Regions from separate parts of the Kocuria sp. CPCC 205261 genome, predicted to be linked through region 3. Evidence: riboswitches for the same ligand, from Rfam matches in the RefSeq annotation. Region 3 holds a riboswitch; each other region holds the start of a gene.
What was found. Region 3 has a riboswitch for S-adenosylmethionine ahead of RF646_RS10635 (LLM class flavin-dependent oxidoreductase). Riboswitches for the same ligand answer to the same signal wherever they lie in the genome.
Positions count from the first base shown of each region.

Region 1: linked by a shared signal. The riboswitch ahead of RF646_RS08395 (hypothetical protein) and the one ahead of RF646_RS10635 (LLM class flavin-dependent oxidoreductase) in region 3 are both predicted to bind S-adenosylmethionine.
Region 2: linked by a shared signal. The riboswitch ahead of RF646_RS09750 (bifunctional o-acetylhomoserine/o-acetylserine sulfhydrylase) and the one ahead of RF646_RS10635 (LLM class flavin-dependent oxidoreductase) in region 3 are both predicted to bind S-adenosylmethionine.

Region 1 is NZ_JAVKPU010000007.1:65,155-71,759, reverse strand. It holds gene RF646_RS08400 (glycosyltransferase family 4 protein) at 1-1,093, shown strand, start outside; SAM riboswitch class IV at 1,205-1,347, shown strand; gene RF646_RS08395 (hypothetical protein) at 1,368-1,646, shown strand; gene RF646_RS08390 (BCCT family transporter) at 1,761-2,189, opposite strand; gene RF646_RS08385 (BCCT family transporter) at 2,225-2,539, opposite strand; gene RF646_RS08380 (hypothetical protein) at 2,830-5,910, opposite strand; gene RF646_RS08375 (DEAD/DEAH box helicase) at 6,135-6,605, shown strand, end outside.
Region 2 is NZ_JAVKPU010000009.1:27,800-34,404, forward strand. It holds gene RF646_RS09725 (S9 family peptidase) at 1-1,034, opposite strand, end outside; gene RF646_RS09730 (CPBP family intramembrane glutamic endopeptidase) at 1,103-1,867, shown strand; gene RF646_RS09735 (VOC family protein) at 1,918-2,556, opposite strand; gene RF646_RS09740 (hypothetical protein) at 2,837-3,238, shown strand; gene RF646_RS09745 (hypothetical protein) at 3,314-3,655, shown strand; SAM riboswitch class IV at 3,620-3,740, shown strand; gene RF646_RS09750 (bifunctional o-acetylhomoserine/o-acetylserine sulfhydrylase) at 3,817-5,205, shown strand; gene RF646_RS09755 (homoserine O-acetyltransferase) at 5,208-6,365, shown strand; gene RF646_RS09760 (SGNH/GDSL hydrolase family protein) at 6,476-6,605, opposite strand, start outside.
Region 3 is NZ_JAVKPU010000010.1:57,366-63,970, reverse strand. It holds gene RF646_RS10660 (multidrug efflux SMR transporter) at 285-647, shown strand; gene RF646_RS10655 (multidrug efflux SMR transporter) at 647-967, shown strand; gene RF646_RS10650 (SdpI family protein) at 1,091-1,483, opposite strand; gene RF646_RS10645 (DinB family protein) at 1,562-2,134, shown strand; gene RF646_RS10640 (class I SAM-dependent methyltransferase) at 2,147-2,779, opposite strand; gene RF646_RS10635 (LLM class flavin-dependent oxidoreductase) at 2,888-4,315, opposite strand; SAM riboswitch class IV at 4,393-4,507, opposite strand; SAM riboswitch class I at 4,636-4,727, shown strand; gene RF646_RS10630 (ABC transporter ATP-binding protein) at 4,735-5,538, shown strand; gene RF646_RS10625 (aliphatic sulfonate ABC transporter substrate-binding protein) at 5,543-6,592, shown strand; gene RF646_RS10620 (ABC transporter permease) at 6,589-6,605, shown strand, end outside.

The sequences.
Region 1 (6,605 bases), on a different contig from region 3:
CCTGGAACACCTGCGGGATCACGGACACGAGGCCATGGTGATCGCCCCCTCCTACGAGAAGACCCTGTTCCTGGGCTCGGTGGACCACGTGGACGGCGTACGGATCGAGCGCATCCCGTCTCTGCCGCTCGCGGGCTATCCCGAGGTCCGCGTGGCGAGCTGCACCGTGAGTCGCATGCAGCGCATCCTGGCCCGCTTCGCGCCGGACGTGGTGCACGTGGCGTCCCCGTTCGTGCTCGGGTGGCAGGCCATCCAGGCCGCCAAGGGTTTGGGTCTGCCGTGCGTGGCCGTGTACCAGACGGACGTGCCCGGTTACGCCGCACGCTACGGTGCATCCGTGCTGGAGACCGCCATGTGGTCCCACGTGCGTGCGATGCACAACAGTGCGACCCTCACGCTCGCTCCCTCCACGGCGTCGATCAGCCAACTCCACGAGCACGGCGTCCAGCGGGTGCACATGTGGCGCCGCGGCGTGGACACGAGCCGGTTCCGTCCCGCACTGCGCGATCACGCGTGGCGCGAGCGCGTGGGCGGCGGCAAGCGACTCGTGGGATACGTGGGGCGGTTGGCCCCCGAGAAGCAGGTCGCGGACCTCGCCGCGATCGACGCCCTGCCGGACACCCGGCTCGTGATCATCGGTTCCGGCCCCGGGAAGGAGTCGCTGCGCTCGGTATTGCCCAACGCGCACTTCGAGGGCTTCCTCACGGGCACCGAACTCGCCACGGCCATGGCGTCGCTGGACGTGTTCGTGCACCCCGGTGAGCACGAGACGTTCTGCCAGACCATCCAGGAAGCCATGGCCTCCGGGGTCCCAGTGGTGGCCGTGGGCCGCGGCGGCCCCCTGGACCTCGTGGACTCCTCGCGTAACGGGTGGCTCTACGCCCCGGGTGACCTGGCCGGGTTGCGCGAGCGCGTCCGAGACCTCGCGGGCGACGACGCCAAACGCCTCGCCTTCGCGCGCACCGCCCACCAGTGCGTGCAGGAGCGCACGTGGGGTGCCGTGTGCGAGCAGTTGCTGGGCCACTACGAGCGCGCTCGCACGGTCACCTCCCGGATGCGCGGTACGCGCGGGGCCGGCCTGCGCACCCCGTGAGAAACGCCGCCGGGTGCCAGATGTTACTCAACAGAAGCTTGATTAAGTTTTGATGACATTCTCGGTCCGCGCCTGGCTGGTCCCCCGAATCCACGGATAGGCTCGAAGCAGCTTCACGAGATGCGCCCGCGCAACGACAAGGACGTCACCGCGCGCCCAGAGCTCCAACTCGGCGTACGCCAACCCTCGGTTCAGGGGTGGATTGGATGACGAAGCGGCCGGGGCCACACGTGTGGTTCCGGCAAGCGACCGGAAAAATCAGAGGCCCGACATCATGAACACGACAACCCAGAAATCCCACCCCGACACCCGCGAACAGTGGGTGGACGTCACCGTTCAGGCGGACCCCGCCCGGCACGTGGTGTCCATCACGGGATCGGACGGTCACGAGCACGAGTACTTCGCGGACGACGCCCGTGAGGTCGCACTCGCCGCACAGCACACACGGGGGCGCGGCCAGTGGTGCGCCAAGTACAGCAGACTCCTGGTCCCCGGAGCGTCCCGGGTGACCGGCGGGGTGTCCTTCTACAAGCTGGAGCCCTTGCCCGCGTAGTCCTCACGAGCACGGTCCCCGCGACCGCGAACTCCACGATCGGGTGTGGCCCGGGTCTGGACGGACCCGGGCCACACCCATGTTCTCAGCCTGCTCGGTTCTTGGCGGCCGTGCTCACCGGGCGGTCGCGTCCCGGTCCTGGGCGATCAGCTCGGCGGCGCGTTCACCGATCATGAAGACCGTGATCTTCGGGTTCACCGTCACGAGCTCGGACATCACCGAGGCGTCTGCCACGCGCAATCCGCTCACGCCCTTGACGATCGCATCCAGCAGGAACGCCGTGCGCCCGGTGATGAGCACGTACAGCATGAGCCCGATCGCCAGGATGATGCTCTGCTCGGAAAGCCGCCGGATGCCCTTGTCCACGCCCAAGACGCACGAAGCCACCGCCATGAAGACCCCCAGGGCGGTCAGTGCCGACGGCACCGCCAGGTTTTCGGGGACGCCGAACAGGTAGCGCAGTCCGAAGTTCAACTGGACCACCCCGATCCCCAGGGACGCGGCCACCCCAAGGATGGTCCCCAGCAGCGCCGCGGTGTCCACGGCGTCGCCGGCGGCACCGTGGATCCGGCACCCGATCAGGGGTAGAGAGCGGAGCGGATGCTCAGCGGCATGCCGAAGCCGTAGGCGAAGTAGCCGAAGGCCATGCCCATCAGGGCGTACATGGCCCACCCCGTGAACAGGTTGAACTGGGGTTTCGCGTGGTCCGGGCCCATCTTGATCGTGCCGTGCCTGCTGTCCGCGACCAGGATCACGAGAGCGGCCGGGAGGATGTAGAACCACCCCAGCCGGGAGGCGACCCACGCGACCACGCCGCCGATCACGGCGTCGGCGTGCTCGGGTGCCTCCGTGGCCCAGGCGGACAGCGAGACAAGCAGGGTTGCCGCGGCCACGAAGACCCGCCAGTAGACGGGCAACCGGGGTGGCGCAGAGCGAGGGGCCCGGACGGGGCGGGCGGATCCGCGACGGGCGACGAGCCCGGGCGTGGGTGACGGATGGACGAGGAATCGTGTGTGGTCACGTCGGGGATGCGGGTCGGACGTCGGACGACCCGGGGTTGAGGCGCCTTACTACCAGCCGTTAGTCATGGCACGCCACCTCACTGTAGGGGAGGGCCGCGCAGCAGCCGAATGCAGCCGCGCGGCCCCACGAGCACACCCCCCGTTCGCCCGGGGCGGCACTGTCAGCCCAGCAGCTTGGCCACGAGGGCGCTCGCGAACTCCTCGGAGACGTCCCCGTAGTTCAGGGAGAAGTCCTCGTCCACGAGCGTGGGCAGCAGCCCCGAGCACAGCACCGTGGCGCGCGCGTACAGCCCCGGCAGGGCGGCACCGATGGGCACGGAGAGCAACCGCAGCTCGGGATCGTAGCTGACCAACGCCGTGCCGGTGTCCCGCGCCGCGAGGTGCTTGCCGAGCCCCGAGGACACGGGACGGGCGTGACCCGAGACCACGTCCTCCGCGGTGCGGTAGGCGTAGCGCGTCTTGTGGTGGTGGTTGATCCGGTACAGCCCCGCCTGGTTGCGGTCGTCCGTGGCCTCCCACGTGGCGTCCGCGGGCACGAAGCGTTCCGCGACCCCGTTGTACTGCATCTCCTTCAGGGGCAGCCCGGCGACGACCGAGGACAACGGGGGCAGGGTGTCGAGCATGACGGGCCCGGCGTCGTAGACCACGTCGCACAGCCCCTCGGGCAGCAGCTTGCTCAGCGCGTCGAGGTCCACATCCTGGAGCATGGTGGTCGCATGGTCCTCCGGGGACAGCACCACGACCTCACCACCCTGGGCCCCGACCGCCTGCGTCACGGCGTCCTCTTGGTCGGTCTTCCACCCGCCCGTGAGCAGGATGGAGCCGTCCACGAGCTGGGTCAAAGCCGGGGAGCACACCTGCCAGCGGCGCACCGTCCAGTTCTCGTCCCGGATCACCTCCAGGAAACCGAGGGCCTGCAGGTGACCCACGAACCATTCCTCGAAGCGCTCGGAGTCCTCGAGCTGGCGCGCCACGATGGACAGGCTCGACCGCTTGCCGCCACCCAAGAACGTGAGGATGTCCTTGAACGGCGCCCAGGACCCCGGGTACTCGCCCTCGTCCGGGCCGATGAACTGCAGTGCCTCGACCGAACCCGTCTGGCCCACCGCCGAAAGCTTGGTGAGCCGGCCGGGGTAGCGCTTGGTAAGCCCGCAGAACTTGCAGCGCCCGAACACCCACGGCGCCTTGGCCTTGGGATCCATGGGGGGCAGGATCACTTTGTGCTTGCCCGTGACCATGCAGGACACGTCCGGGGCCTCGGGCAGCTCGTTGCTGCGCTCGGGGAACATCTGCCCCTCGGCGGACTCCCACCCGGCGACCTCGGGCACGGGGACCTCGTCCACGGTGGCCTCGTGGGGGTCCATGTTGTCGAACGACCCCTGGACGTACTCGTCCGGGATCTCGTCCCGCGTCACCGCGGTGACGGGCCACAACGGTTCCTCCGCGACGTGGACCATCTCACCGTCGTAGCCCAGGGAGCGTTGAGTGATGTAGTAGGAACTGTCCCGCACGCGGAACTCGAGGCGCTGCTTCACGGTGCGCCCGGAACGCAGCACTAACGTGTAGTCGTTGGGCTTGAGGTGGCCGTCCTCGCGGGCCAGATCGGTCCCGCCCAGGCTCACCTGGAACGGTGGCACCCGGGGTGCGGTGAGCTTGGTGCTCATGAGCTTGAACGAGTGCGGGTTGCGCCACTCGCACTCCACGGACAGGGGGTCGTCGCTGTCGGACGTGACGGTCAACTGCGGGGGCCGCAGGGCCGAGAACCGGTCCACGTCCCCGGGGATCCGCAGCCCGCCGGACAGGGTGATTGCGGGGACCAGGCGGGGTACCAGGGCCGAGAAGTTGTCGTTGACGGTCAGCGCGGGGTCACCGGCACGCAGCACCTGGACGTCGTCGAACAGCACCCAGCCCTCGCAGACCCCGTTCTCCCCCGGGCCCACCACGCGGTAGTCGGGAGAGGCCGAGTCGTCCAGGATCGCGCGGATCTGATCCACCCATTCAGGTTGATTGCGCACCATGATCCGGCACGGCCACGCCGCGGGGACGTGGTCCACGGAGATGAACGTGTCCGAGTACGCGTCCTTGGCGAAGACCACCACGGGCCGCGGATTACGCGTGAGGGTGAGCTCCCCCGCGGTGATCTGCAGCTGCCCGGACAGCAGCGTGTCACTCGTCATGCGGGCGTTGTACGCGGAGATCCCCAGGAACGCGTCCCCGATGTAGGACAGGAACATGGTGCGCGGGCCGACCGTGGTCGCGAGATCCACCTCGCGACCGGGCACCAGCCGCTTGGGCACCACGAAACCGAGTTCGTAGATGGGGTTGCCCACGTAGTCCGTGCCGTCCGTGAGGGACAACCCGGGGCTGCGCGAGCCCAGGTGCCGCGTGCCGCGGGCGGCGACCGCGGCGTCGTCGTCCGGGGCGGACTCCCACGCGTCCAACTGGGCGAGCGCGACCTGCAACGCGGGATCGCGCGTGAGGGGGTTGGTCCAGATGCTGCGCAGGCTCTTGGACACATCGGTGTCCGCGATGTCGAGCCAGAAGTCGATGTAGATCCCAAGCTCCGCCGCGCTCATCCCCTGCGCCGTGGTCAGCTCGAGGTCCTCGAACATCTGGTGCAGATGCCGCAGCTCGGACGGGCCGAACAGGGTCTGGGACAGCGCGAGGCCCACGGGACGGTGGTTCACGGCGTACGCGGACGGCAACCCGAGTTGGCCGTCGAAGGCCTCGAGCCAATAGCGCAGCGCGTCCCAGTAGGTCTCGGAGTCCTTGCGCACCGAGGTCTCGAGCGCCTTGACGTTGTCCTGGCCCGCTTGCAGCAACACCGCGAGCGGCAGGTAGAACGTGGACACGGATTTCTTGCCCGTGCGCGCCGCGAGCGCGGACATGTGCCGCCCGGCCAGGGCGAACAGGGCCAACAGCGCCACGATGGGCGGCGGGCCGATCCTGGTGAGGTCCTCGAGCTGGCGCCGGGACGTCCGGTACCACGCCTCGGTGAGCTTGTTGAACGCGTCGAACACGGACCGGCGGGAGCCGTCCGTCACGAGCAGCGGCGTCACGGAGTCGGCGAGCGCACGCAGCGTGGCCGGGCCGTCCAGGCCGAATTCCGAGCCGATCTGTTCGAGCATCTTCTCGTCCAGGTCCAGGTGGACCAGTTCCCCGGCCCTCCTGGGGCCGAAGAATGCCCGCGCCACGGCGTCGTTCCAGCGCAGGTACTCGACTTCCCGGGGTCCGGATGCCATTGCGTGGTCCCCCGTGTGGAAACCGGCAGCGTCAGCCACAAATCCTCCGTCTGCGCCGTGCGGCGCGCTCGAAACACGACAATCCCTGTCGATTATAAGTTCCCGCCCGTCGGCGGTTCACTGCCCGATCCCACCGCGCCCCCGGTTTGCACGACGACGACGCTGCCCCGGCCCTCGCCCGCCGGCGCCCGGCCGTGTCCGCACCGGGCGGTACGGTAGGGGCCATGGATGGTGCTGCGCAGTTCACGGACGCCCGCGGTCCGGGTGCCGCCCCGGACTGGCGCAGCGAACTCTCCCGGATCGTGCCCGGCACGAGTCCCGACAGGGTCGTGGCGGACCCGGAATCCGGACCCACCGTGGCCCTCGAACTGGACCTGGCCCGGGTGCAGAACCGCACCCCGAAAGCGTGGCAGGAATCACCCCGGGAGACCCCGCTGAGTCTCACGGCCCGTCCGGTGCTGCGCGGACAGCGCCACGGGTGGGTGCACACCGGCATCGACTGGGGCAACCTGGCCTCCCACGCCCGCTCCGGGCACCTGAGCGCGGAGCAATTGGACTGGTTCGAGGAGCTGCGAGCGCTCTCCGAGTCGCACCGCGGCAGTTACGCTGCGGACCGGCACCAGCTGCACATGGAGCGCTACACCTCTCCCCTGTTGTGGCCCATCCTGGGGCGCGCCCGGGGGCTCGGGATCCCG
Region 2 (6,605 bases), on a different contig from region 3:
GCACGGCCCGCGTGCCCGAGCGGCATGAGGCTCACCCGGCCGTTGGGGGCGTGCGCGTCGTGGGTCAGGAGCACGTAGTCCTGGCCGGCCACCGTGAGGGGTTCCACCTCGTAGAGCACCCGGTCCTCGCGCGAGATCATGACGCGCCAGGGCAGGGAAGCCGGCCCAGCGGTGTAGTCGGACGCATCGGCGACCGGCTCATCCGTGGGGGAGCCGGCCAGCTCGGTCAACGGCAGGATCCGGTACTCGCTGTACTCCGAGCAGGACGAGGACAGCATGAGCCACTGCTTGTCCGCAGAGAGCTCGGCCCCGAGCCACAGACCGGGGTCGTCCTCCTGGAACAGCAGCTCGTCGGACGATGCGTCTTGGCCGATGACGTGCCGGTACACGCGCCACGGCCGCCAGGACTCGTCCACGACGATGTAGATCAGCTGGGAGGCGTCCGGTGTGAGAAACGCGCCGTACGAGGTCTGCTCGATCCGGTCCGCGAGAAGTTGTCCCGTAGCGAGATCCTTGACCTGGATCGTGAACCGTTCGTCACCTGCGGTGTCCTCGGACCAGGCCAACCTGGAGCCGTCCTCCGACACGCTGAAGGCGCCCAGCGCGTAGAAGTCGTGCTCCTGGGATGCGGCGTTAGCGTCCAGGAGGGTTTGTTCGCCGTCCAGTGCGGTGCCCGGTTCCACGGTGGGCGGTGTCCACTGCGCGGGGTCGGTGACCGGGACGCGGCAGAAGATCTGGTGGGCGCCGCCCTCGACCGTGCGCGTGAAGTACCACCAGTCCCCGCGACGCGACGGCACGGACAGGTCCGTCTCGAGCGTGCGGTCCTTGATCTCCCCGTAGATCCGCTCGCGCAGGGGCGCCAGATCCTCGGTCGTGGCCTCCGCGTAGGCGTTCTCGGCGTCCAGGTGCGAGCGCACCTCGGGGGAGTCCTTGTCCCGGAGCCACTCGTAGGGATCGGCGAAGGTGTGCCTGTGGAACGTGCGTTCCACCGGGCGGCTCGGGGCCACGGGATAGGACGGCTGCTCGGAAGTCATGCCCACAGTCTAGGGACGGGTGGGGACGCGCAGACGTGGTCCCGCTCGCGAGCGGCCACAATGGTCCCGTGCAGACTCCCACCCCTTCGCAGCGCGGCATGTCGCGCGCCGACACGTGGCTTCAGATCGTCCTGGTGCTCGGCGTGTCCCTCGGGACGTCCGCGGTCTACGCCGTGCTGGATCTGGCCGAGGTGCTCATGCGGTCCTCGCTGGCCGACACCACGACGACGCTCAACCGGCCCCTGAGCAGCGTCCCCCTGATCGACGCGTTGCGTCAGCTCACGGGCATCGGCTTCGCGCTCGTCCCCGTGCTGCTGGCCCTGTACCTCATGGCCGGGGTGGCGCGGGGGATCCCCGGCGTGCTGTGCAGGATCGGGGTGGATGGGCGCAGACCCGTGTGGGACACGCTGTGGGGAATGGGCCTGTTCGCGGTGATGGGCGGCGGCACCCTGGTGCTCTATCAGGTGGGCCGGTCCCTGGAGATCACCGCGCAGATCACCACATCCACCATGGAGCAGACCTGGTGGGCGGTTTCTTTGCTCGTGCTCTCCGCGCTGCGCCACTCGATCGTGGAAGAGATGATCGTGGTGGCGTTCCTGTGCGAGCGCTTGCGATCCCTCGGATGGTCGTGGTGGCTCGTGGCGGTGGCCTCCGCGGTGGTGCGGGCCAGCTATCACCTGTACCAGGGGTTCGGACCCACGCTCGGGAACCTGGTCATGGGACTCGTGTTCGTGTGGCTCTACCGCCGCGGCGGTCGACTCATGCCGCTGCTGATCGCCCACGCCCTCCTGGACACCGTGGGCTTCCTGGCCCCGCAACTGCTCGCGGGCTGATGCCGGAGACCGGTGGAGCGGCGTCGTCGGCCGCACCGAAGGGAACCAGATCAAATGGTGACGGTGCCGTCCGGGGTGTCGAACGAGACGGCCATGACCCCGGGGGTGCCGTTGGGGGCGCACCAGGTGACGTCCAGCGAGCCCAGGACGTCCTCCACGGGACCGCCGAGCCACTCCGTGACGCGGTCGGGGGAGCCGGCGATCTCCATCCCGCTCAACCGGACGTCCGTGATCCGCGCCTGGGACGGGTGCATCTCGTCCTCGGAATCGAAGTGCACCATGAACGGCAACTGCGGGTCGGAGATCAAACCCTTCACGCCGATCTGATGCCATTCGAGCTGCCGACCGTCGGGGAACAACCGGCCACCGGGCACGGAGGGGCGGCCCAGCTTGGCCTCGAAGGGCGCGAGGTCGGGGACCTCCACGACCCAGCCGAGCCAGCCGCCGCCGGCGTCGGAACGGGCACGGACGGCCTGACCGAACGGCGCCTTCTCCGCGGCGGGGTGCTCGAGCACCGTGACGACCTCCACGTACTGGTGGTCGGTGAGCGGCAGGATCATGTTCCGGGTGCCGAAACGGGGGTGCACACCGCCCTTGACCGGTTCGATCCCCAACCGGTTCGCGATGCGTTCGGTGGTGGCCTCGAGGCCGTCGGGCTGAGCCGCGAAGGAAACGTGATCCAAGTTCATGACGCCATGGTGGCACCGGCCACACGGGCCACCAAATCGAGCGCGAGCCCGGCGAGTGTGTGACCTGCGCCGCCCGGTCCGGTGGGCAGGGCCGGCTCTCCGCACCTCCCGAGACCTGACATCGGGACGGCTGATCCGGGCGGGGACTGTGTTGGTCCAGGTCAACGAGACGCGCGTCTCAGAGGCTGGAGTCCGCAGCATCAGCCGGGGAGTCTCCGACCGGGCCCTCGCTATGTGACCTGAGACCGATATCGATCCCGATCACTACGAGGTGGTTCCCGTGTCCGCAAATGCCGTCGGTTTCACACTCCTGATCCTCCGAGTCGCCCTGCTCCTGGGGAAGTTCGTGCACGTCAAGGTGGGTTGGGTCCAGAGCCTGTTCCTGCCGAGCTCCATCATCGGCGGCGCGATCCTCCTGCTCCTGGGCCCGCAGGTGCTGGGCCGCTTCGACGGGCCGTGGGGCGAGAACGGCCTGTTCCGCAGCGACGAGTACTACCCCGCCGGCACCATGACCAGCCGCCCGTCCTCCGTGGAACCGTTCTCCCTGCACATGTCCATCGCGGCCGTGGCTGGCGGCGTTCACCATCCTGGCGGTGGTCGGCATCGCGTTCAACGTGGCCATTTTCCTGTGGTTGGCACCCCACATCATCGGTCGCTACTAATTCGGGCGCGGTATCGGTGACTTCCGCCAGTCCATGGGTGTGACCGCCACCGGGCTGATCCTCATGCGCGTGGTGGGCCCGGAGGCCAAGACCCGGTGTTCGAGGCGTTCGGTTACAAGCAGCTGGTGTTCGAACCGTTCTTCGGGGGCGGGTTGGTCACGGTGCTGGCCATCCCCGTCATCTACCTGACCGGCGTGCGGCCGTTGTTCTTCGTGATGCTCGCGGTGTTCGTGATCGCGGTGCTCACGGGTCTGTTCTACGTCCATCCACGTGAGATGAAGGACCGGGAACTGCACACCCGGGAGATGGAACAGCAGGAACGAGCGGCCACTGACCCCGAGCCCGCTCGCAGCGTCCCCGGCTTGACTCCCGCCCCGCCGGGTTCGGACAATGAGGTAATAGGTCACGAGAGTCAGCGCGAAGCCCCAGCTAGCTGACCGGCAACCCTCCCTTCCGCGGTGGGGTGCCCTGGGTGAGGACCTGGCCGTGGCGTCGACCGACGTCATGCGGCAAGCGCGGGTCGTTGGTGCCCGGTCACAGCACGGGCACCGTGCGGATCGCCACCGGACCCCTGATCCCTCCGAGAAGGAGTACGGCCATGAGCACCGCTCCCACCCCCGACAATCCCCAGGGCTGGTCGTTCGAAACCCGACAGATCCACGCGGGCCAGAACCCCGACCCTGTGACCGGGTCGCGCGCCCTGCCGATCCACCAGACCACGTCCTTCGTGTTCCCGGACGCCCGCACGGCGGCGGCCCGGTTCGCGCTCGAGGAGATGGGCCCCATCTACTCGCGCCTGACCAACCCCACCACGGAGGTCGTGGAGAACCGGGTCGCGTCCCTCGAGGGCGGCGTGGGGGCCCTGATGGTCTCCTCCGGACAGGCCGCGGCCACGCTCGCGATCCTCAACCTGGGCGGCGCCGGAACCCACGTGGTGGCCAGCCCGTCCCTGTACGGCGGGTCGTACAACCTGCTCAAGCACACGCTGCCGCGCATGGGCGTGGAGACCACGTTCGTCTCGGACCCGGACAATCCCGCGCAGTGGCGGGACGCGGTGCGCGAGAACACCGTGGCGTTCTTCGGTGAATCCATCCCGAACCCCCGCAACGACGTGCTCGACATCGAGACGATCGCCGGGATCGCCCACGAGGCGGGTGTCCCGCTCATCGTGGACAACACGATCGCCACGCCCTACTTGGTGCGGCCCATCGAGTGGGGCGCGGACATCGTGCTGCACTCGGCCACCAAGTTCCTGGGCGGCCACGGCACGGCGATCGGCGGGTTCATCGTGGACACCGGAGCGTTCGACTACTCGCGGGACCCCGAGCGCTTCCCCGGTTTCAACCAACCGGACGAGACGTACAACGGGCTCGTCTACGCCCGCGATCTCGGTGCGGACGGGGCCTTCGGCGTCAACCTCTCGTACATCCTCAAAGCGCGCGTGCAGTTGCTGCGTGATCTGGGGACCTCGATCTCTCCGTTCAACGCGTTCTTGATCGAGCAGGGCATCGAGACGCTGTCGTTGCGCATGGAACGTCACGTGGCCAACGCGCAGAAGGTCGCCGAGTGGCTCGAGGCCCGCCCCGAGGTGCGCTCGGTGTCCTACGCCGGTCTCGAGTCCTCGCGCTGGCACGACCGCGCCCTGAAGTACGCGCCCAACGGTGCCGGGTCGGTGCTCGGTTTCGTGCTCGACGGCGGCCGGGACGCCGGTGTCGCGTTCGTGGACGCCCTGAGCCTGCACTCCAACGTGGCGAACATCGGTGACGTGCGCTCGCTCGTGATTCACCCCGCCTCCACGACGCACGCCCAGCTCAAGGACGAGGAGCAGCTCGCGGCCGGCGTGGAACCGGGATTCGTGCGGCTGTCCGTGGGTGTCGAGGGCATCGACGACATCCTCGCGGACCTCGAGTCCGGATTCGCCGCGGTGGGTGCGCGCGGCGACGCTGCCGGTGACGCGGCGTCGTCGGCGGAGGACACGGGGAACTGACCATGACGGTCGTGGGCAACGGGCCGCGCACGCGGCGCGACGGCGTCGTACGGCGGGCCGAACTCGGCGAGCTCGTGCTCGAGTCCCGGTTCCGGCTGCCGGACGTGCACCTCGCGTACGAGACGTGGGGCGAGCTCGCGGCGGACGGTTCCAACGCGGTGCTGATCGAGCACGCGCTCACGGGTGACACGCACGTGGCGCGCGGTGGCGCGGGACACGAGGACGCCGCGAGCGCTCCCGAGGGCGCGGCCGCCGCGGCGGACGGTTGGTGGGACGGACTCGTGGGCCCGGGTGCCGCGATCGACACGGACCGCTACTTCGTGGTGTGCGCCAACATCCTGGGCGGGTGCTACGGCAGCACGGGACCCGCGAGTCCCGCACCGGACGGCGTCCCGTGGGGCTCGCGTTTCCCGCGCGTGACCGTGCGGGACTCGGTGACCGCGGAGGCCCTGCTCGCTCGGGCGCTCGGAGTCTCCCGGTGGCGGCTCGTGATCGGCGGGTCCATGGGCGGAGCTCGCGCCCTCGAGTGGGCCGTGTCCCACCCGGATCGGGTGGCCGCGTGCGCCGTGATCGCGGCCAACGCGCGCGTGGGTGCCGAGCAGCTCGCGTGGGGACAGGCACAGTCGCTCGCGATCCGCCAGGACCCGAACTTCCGGGGCGGCGACTACTACGCGGGCGAGTACCCGGAGGCGGGTCTGGGGCTCGCGCGGCGGATCGCGCACATCACCTATCGCAGCGCGCACGAGCTGGAGACGCGCTTCGGCCGCGAACCCCAACCCCGTGAGGACCCCGAGGCCACCCACGTCGCGGACCGCGGTCGGTACCAGGTGGAGAGCTACCTGGACCACCAGGCGTCCAAACTCGCGGGCCGCTTCGACGCGAACTCGTACCTGAGTGTCAACGAGACCTTGATGTCGCACGACGTCGCTCGGGGCCGCGGCGAGCTACGGGACGTCCTCGCCCGCACGCGGTGCGAGTGGCTCGTGGCCGCGGTGGACTCCGATCGGTTGTTCTTCCCCTCGGAATCCGCCGAACTCGTGGCTGCGCTACCGGGGGAGCAGGAGCTGCACACGATCACGTCCCCGAGCGGGCACGACGGGTTCCTGATCGAAACTCCGCAGGTGGGCATGTTGCTGCGGGAGACCGTGCTGCGGGATTGAGCAGGGAGCCCTGACGGGTCGGTTTCAGCGGTGAGACCCGGTGGGAACGGGTCGGCTTCAGTGGGCGCGGCCCTGACTGGCGGGACTGGGTGACCCGGCCCCGGGCCGGCTCAGGCCTCCCGGTCCTCGACAGGGATGCCCTCGCCCGCACCGGGGATCGTGGTGCGCCCGAACGAAGGGCGCTTGGCGGTGATGTTGTCCCCCGAGCTGCGACGCCGGATCCGGCGGCCGACCCACGGG
Region 3 (6,605 bases):
TTTACTCCTTCGTAGCGTGTGTGGAAATCGCCTTACCATGTAATCTGTGTCACCACTCTAGGCCGCCGGGGCGAGTTGTCCACGGGTCCGTGCCCGTCGCATCGGGGGACGACGACGCCGCGTGCGCGCCCCGCGCGGTCGCGGCAAGCGCCACACGACGTCCGGTCACACTGCATGGCCCCGGGTGCCACCGCGATAGGCTCACCGGCGATGACTTCCCACCCCGGTACCGCCGCCGTGCCCGCAGGCACCCCCACCTTTTTTCACCGCCGGGACCGGACGTCATGAGGGAGCGCAACGTCATGGCCTGGTTGTTCCTGGCCGGGGCCGTGCTCCTGGAGGTCACCGCGACGCTCAGCATCAAGGCGGCTCTGGAACAACCCGCCCTGTACGCCGTGGTGGTGCTGGGGTACGCCGGGGCCTTCACATGTCTCACGCTGGTGCTGCGCCGCGGGATGCCCCTGGGGGTCGCCTACGGGATCTGGGCCGCCTCCGGCGTCGCGCTCACCGCCATGTTGTCCTCGGTGATCTTCCACGAACCCGTCACGGTCCTCATGGGCACCGGCCTGGCGCTGATCATGGGCGGCGTGCTGTGCGTCGAGATCGGTGCACAGAAGGCCCATACACAAGACGAAGGGGCGGCGTGATGGCCTGGGTCTTCCTCATCGGTGCCGTCGTCTGCGAGGTCTGCGCCACGCTCTGCCTCCGCGTGGCCGCCGCGGGCCGTCGGCGGTGGTTCATCGGCGTGGTGATCGGCTACGTCATTGCGTTCTCCCTGCTGGTCAACGCGTTGGCGCGCGGCATGGCACTGGGCGTGGCCTATGGCATCTGGGCCGCCGCCGGGGTGGCCCTCACGGCCGTGCTGAGCCGCATCCTGTTCAAGGAACCGCTCACCCGGGTCATGGCGCTGGGGATCCTGCTGATCGCCGCCGGCGTGCTGCTCGTGGAGCTCGGGGCGAGTCACTGACCCGCAGCCTGGCCGCCCGCACCGGCCGCTCTCCGTTCCGGCGAAGGCCTCCCGCGAGCGCCACGTCGTGACCCCTCCTTACGCCCGCCGCGCCGTCGACGACGCCGCTGACGCGCCCCGGTTTCAGGCGCGGGGTTCTGGAGCCGACTCTTGCGCGGCCCGCCGAGCGGCGCGGTTGGCCGGCCCCACGGCGGACACCAGCACCGCGACCTGCAGCAGCACGCCCACCAGCCCGGCGACGATGCCCCATTCGGGCCGCCCCAGAACGAGCAACACGATCGCCGCCACCACGGCACACACGGCCACGGGAACGGACCACCGCACCCTCGGAAGGGCCGCGGCGTGACCTGCGGACCACGCGGCGTCGGACGCGCGCGTGTACCGGGTCCGGATGCCCACGGTCCCGTTGCGATCGAGCGAGCCGGCGGCCGCCGCCCTGACGGTCACCACGGTCACGACACACACCAGGACCGTGCTGAACGACAGCATGATCACTCCGAGCAGGTCCTCGTCCACGGTTCCCTCCGGGTCACGGGCATTTCCTCCACCCTACGACGGGCATGTGCACCCCCCGGGCCCACTAGTGTTCTGGCCATGAGCTCACTCACGCCCGAAGAAGACGCCAGGCCCGAGCCGCCCCAGCATGCTGATGAGGTCACGACCCTCATGGGCTTCCTGGATTTCTTGCGCGCCACGGTCGCGTGGAAGACGGACGGCTTGACGAGTGCTGAGCTGCAGCGTCGACCTCTGCCCTCGACCATGACCCTGGGCGGGTTGCTGAAGCACTTGGCGTTCGTCGAGGACTACTGGTTCTGCTACGTCCTCCTGGGCCAGGAGCCGTGCGCCCCGTGGAATGACATCGACTGGGCCGACGACCCCGACTGGGATTGGAACTCGGCCGCTGCGAACAGCCCCGAGGAACTGCGGTCCATGTGGGCCTCCGCCGTGGAGACGTCCCGTGAGCAGTGGGACAGGTTCGCCGCCCGCACGGATCATCCGCTGGACGGGATGGTCGCTCGTTCCACGGCCGAGGACCCGGATGCCCGCTGGACCCAAGGGGACATGAACGCCCGCTGGGTCCTGACGCACATGATCGAGGAATATGCGCGGCACTGCGGCCACGCCGACCTGTTGCGCGAGAGCATCGACGGTTCCGTGGGGGAATGACCGCCCATCAGGTCACCGTGTCGCCAAGAGGTGGCACTCGGGGAAGCGATGTTCTGCGTCCGGGCGACTGACGGTGCGCCAGGCCTCCGTGAACCCGGCGTGCTTCATGTGATCCGCCATCACGTCCGGGTGCCAACGCCACGCCGGGGCCACGGCGTGATCGAACGAGACCACGGCTCGCCCTCCGTCGAGTGCTTGGAACGCCACCATGACCACCCCTCCGGGTGCCATCATGTCCGCCCAGGAGTCCAGGATGCTGGGAACCTGCGCGGGTGGGACGTGGATGAGACTGAACCGTGCAAGAACGCCGGCCACGCGGCGGTCGGGCCCCACCGCACCACCCCACGACGTGGGATTCGCATCGCCGGCTTCGAAGGTGACCTCCGGGTGAGATCCGCGCGCGATACCCAGCATGGATTCGGACGGGTCCACCCCCACCACGTGCAGACCCCGCTCGGACAGCGCGGCCGTGACTTGCCCCGTGCCGCACCCCACATCCACCACGGGGCCGGGCGCCCCTGCCGCGATGACGTGATCCGCGAAGGCCTCCACCGCGCGCCGTTCGAGCGCCGTCTGGAAGGGAGCGGGAAAAGCCTTGTCGTAGTCGTTCGCCAAGTGGTCGTAGCCGGGTTGCACGCGTTCCACTCTCACACGGGGGTCCCGCCCTGGCAACGGGCGGGGAAGCCGACGACGACGCCGCCCTGCCGGACCTGCGGGACCGAGCGCGAGCGGCGTCGTCGTCGGAGGGAGGTGTCAGCCCACCAACTCGCGGGACGGCGTGTCCGCGACGGAGGGCTCGCCCACGAACGCGCCGCGGTACTTCGCGGCGGGGTGGGTGTCCTTGACCCGCGGCTGGCCCTCGCCGTAGAGGGACTCTCGCAGGGTGTTGCCCTCGTACTCGGTGCGGTAGCGACCGCGCGCCTGCAGCTCGGGGACCACGTACTCCACGAAGTCCTCGAAGGAACCGGGACTCACGTGGTAGGCCAGGTTGATGCCGTCCAGGCCGCCCTCGTCCACCCAGGTCTCGAGCTGATCCGCGACGGTCTGCGCGGAGCCCACGAGGACCGCACCCATCCCACCCAGGGCGCAGTGCTTGGCGATCTCCTCGCGCGTCCACTGCTTGTCCTTGGACTGCAGCGTGAACGGGGTCAGGAAGGACTGGATGGAGTCGGTCTTGATGTAGTTCAGGGCCTCGTCCTCGTCGAACTGGGACAGGTCCACGCCGGACCACCCGCCGATGATCGCCTGGGAGGCCTCCAGGTCCACGTACTGCAGGTAGTCGCGGTACTTCTCCTGGGCCTCCTCGTCCGTGTCCGCGACGACCACGGAGAGCATCGCGTAGATCTTGACGTCGTCACGGCTGCGGCCCTCGGCCTGAGCCCGGTCGCGGATCTTGTCAGTCACGAAACGCGTGAGGTCCGGGCGCAACCCGCCGATGAACACGGCTTCCGCGTGCTTACCCGCGAACGCCTGCCCGCGCGAGGACGCGCCAGCCTGGAAGATTAGCGGTGTGCGCTGCGGGGACGGTGCCGTGAGCCCCGCTCCGGGAACCGTGAAGTGCTCCCCGCTGTGCCGGATGGGATGGACCTTGGTGGGATCCGCGTAGACACCCGTCTCACGGTTCTGAACCACAGCGTCCTCCTCCCACGAGCCCTCCCAAAGCTTGTAGCACACGTCCAGGAACTCCTCCGCGATCTCGTAGCGCGTATCGTGCTCAATCTGGCGCGGCAGGCCCTGGTTCTCCGCAGCGGACGGAAGGTAGGAGGTCACCACGTTGAATCCCACGCGGCCCTTGGTGAGGTGATCCAGTGTGGCGTACTTGCGGGCCAGGGTGTAGGGCTGCTCGTAGGTCACCGCGCTCGTCACGCCGAAGCCCAGGTGCTCGGTCACGGCGGCCATGGCCGAGACCTGCATGAACGGGTCGTTGACCGGGACCTGGGCCCCGTCACGCACGGCCGGAGCCGCGGAGTTCTTGTAGATGTCGTAGATGCCCACCACGTCCGCAAGAAACAGGGCGTCGACCTTGCCCCGCTCCAGCAGCTTGGCCAGCTCCGTCCAGTACTCGATGGTGTTGTACTCGGTGGCCCGGGACCGCGGGTGGCGCCACAACCCGAAGCTCTGGTGATCCACGCAGGTCATGTCGAACGCGTTGACGGAAATCCGTTTGCTCATCTCGGTCAGCCCCTCAGCAGGAACACGACCCGCGCCCCGTGCACCACCTACGGCGGCCTACCTTGCGGGTCCAGCGCGCTTGTGTGGCGCCGTACTTGCCGCATGCGGTGTGTCATGCGGCCCGATCCTCACCTGGGGCACCCCGCTACGGGAGAGGGTTGCCGTCCGACAAGCCAGGGCTAAACGTCGGCACTCGTGATCGTTGTGGCATCGATCCTAACGGGGATCCCCGGTCCTCGGAAACACCTCGGGTTACGGCACGTCACGACGGCGCCCCGGCGCGTCACACGATTTGCACCCGCGGGCTCCCGGCCCGTTCAATGGTGGGGTTCCCATCCGGAGCGGCTGAGAGACCTGGCTCGTTGACGTCGCAGCAACCAGCCCCACGCGGGCAAGGTGCTAATGCCAGGAACGATGGAGTTGATGAATTGAGCCATATCCTCACGCGCCCGGAATCTGCCGTCGACGCCGCGGCGGTCACTTTCGACCGGGTCGGCAAGTCCTTCCCCGCACACCACGGAGCGCATGTCCACGAGGTCCTGAGGGACGTGACCTTCACGGTGCGTCCGGGCGAGATCGTCTCCGTCCTGGGCCCCTCGGGGTGCGGCAAGTCCACCCTGCTACGCGCCGTGGCCGGGCTCGGCACGGCGAGCGAGGGCGAAGTCCGGATTGACGACTCGGTGGTGCGCGAGATCGACCCGCGCTGCGCCGTCGGCTTCCAGGAACCGCGGTTGCTGCCGTGGCGCAGCGTGGCGCGCAACGTGGCACTGGGTCTGCCCCACGGGACTCCCGCCCGGGAAGGGAAGCGGCGGGTGGCGCAGCTGTTGGAGCTCGTCGGCCTGTCCCACCACGCGAATCACCGTCCCTCGGAGATCTCCGGGGGCATGGCACAGCGCGCATCCCTCGCCCGGGCCCTGGCACGGAACCCGCGGGTCCTGCTGTTGGACGAGCCCTTCGGGGCCCTGGACGCCCTGACCCGGATCAGGATGCAGGATCTGCTGCTGGACGTGCACCGCGCCGATCCCACGACCGTGCTCATGGTCACCCACGACGTCGAGGAAGCCCTGGTGCTCTCCGATCACGTGGTGGTGCTCGCGCGGGAAACGGCCACGGGCCCCGCGACCATCGCCGAGATCATCTCCCCCGAGCTGGCCCGCCCGCGCTCCCGCGAGGACAGTGAGATCACCGCGCTGCGCGCCCACCTGTTGGCCCTGCTCGGCGTGGAGCGCTGAGCGCATGGCGCAGTTGTCCCGACGCCGCGCACTGCAGGCACTCGGCCTGTCCGCGCTGGCGCTGCCCCTGAGCGGATGCGTCATGGAGGGCGAAGGTCCGGGCCGCGGTGTGGCCGGCGGTTCCGCGCACGAGATCTACCTGGACTACGCGACCTACAACCCGCTGTCCCTGATCATCAAGGCCAAGGGCTGGCTCGAGAAGGTCGCCGAGGCCCACGGCCAGACCGTGACGTGGGTGTACTCGGCCGGTTCCAACAAGGCCAACGAGTCGCTACGCGCCGGGGTCGTGGACGTGGGCTCCACGGCAGGTTCCGCCGCACTGCTCGCGCGTGCCAACCGCTCGCCGATCAGGACGATCGACCTGTTCTCACAGCCCGAGTGGTCCGCGCTCGTGCGCACCCCGGACTCCCCCGTGCGCGCCGTGGCGGATCTCGCGGGCACGTCCGTGGCCGCGACGAAGGGCACGGATCCGTACTTCTTCCTTCTGCAGTCCCTCGGCGCGGCGGGCATGAGCGCCCAGGACGTCACCGTGGTGAACCTGCAGCACGCGGACGGGCGCACCGCGCTGGACACCGGTCAGGTGGCCGCATGGTCCGGACTGGACCCCGTGATGGCCGCCGCGGAGAAGGCGGGGGACGTGCTGTTCCACCGGCAGTTGGAGTTCAACACGTACGGGTTCCTCAACGCGCGGGAGGTGTTCCTGCAGCTGAACCCCACGGGTGCGCAGGACGTGGTGAACACGTACGCCTACGCGCGGCAGTGGGCGCTGCAGCACCCGGAGGAGGGGATCGCGATCCTCGCGGAAGGCGCGAGCATCGATCGCGACACCGCCCGGCGGGTCTGGCAGCGCACCCACCTGGACATCGACCCCGTTCCGGGCCCCGAACAGCTCGCGGTGCTCGAGCGGGTCGGGCCCATCCTGGTGGAATCCGGGGACGTCTCCTCGCAGCAGGACGTGGACGAGGCGCTCGCGAACATCGTGGAGCAGCACTACGCACAACACGCCGATGCGGCCGCCGTGGCCCAGGTGATCGAAGGGAAGCAGTCCTCATGAGCACTCACGACAC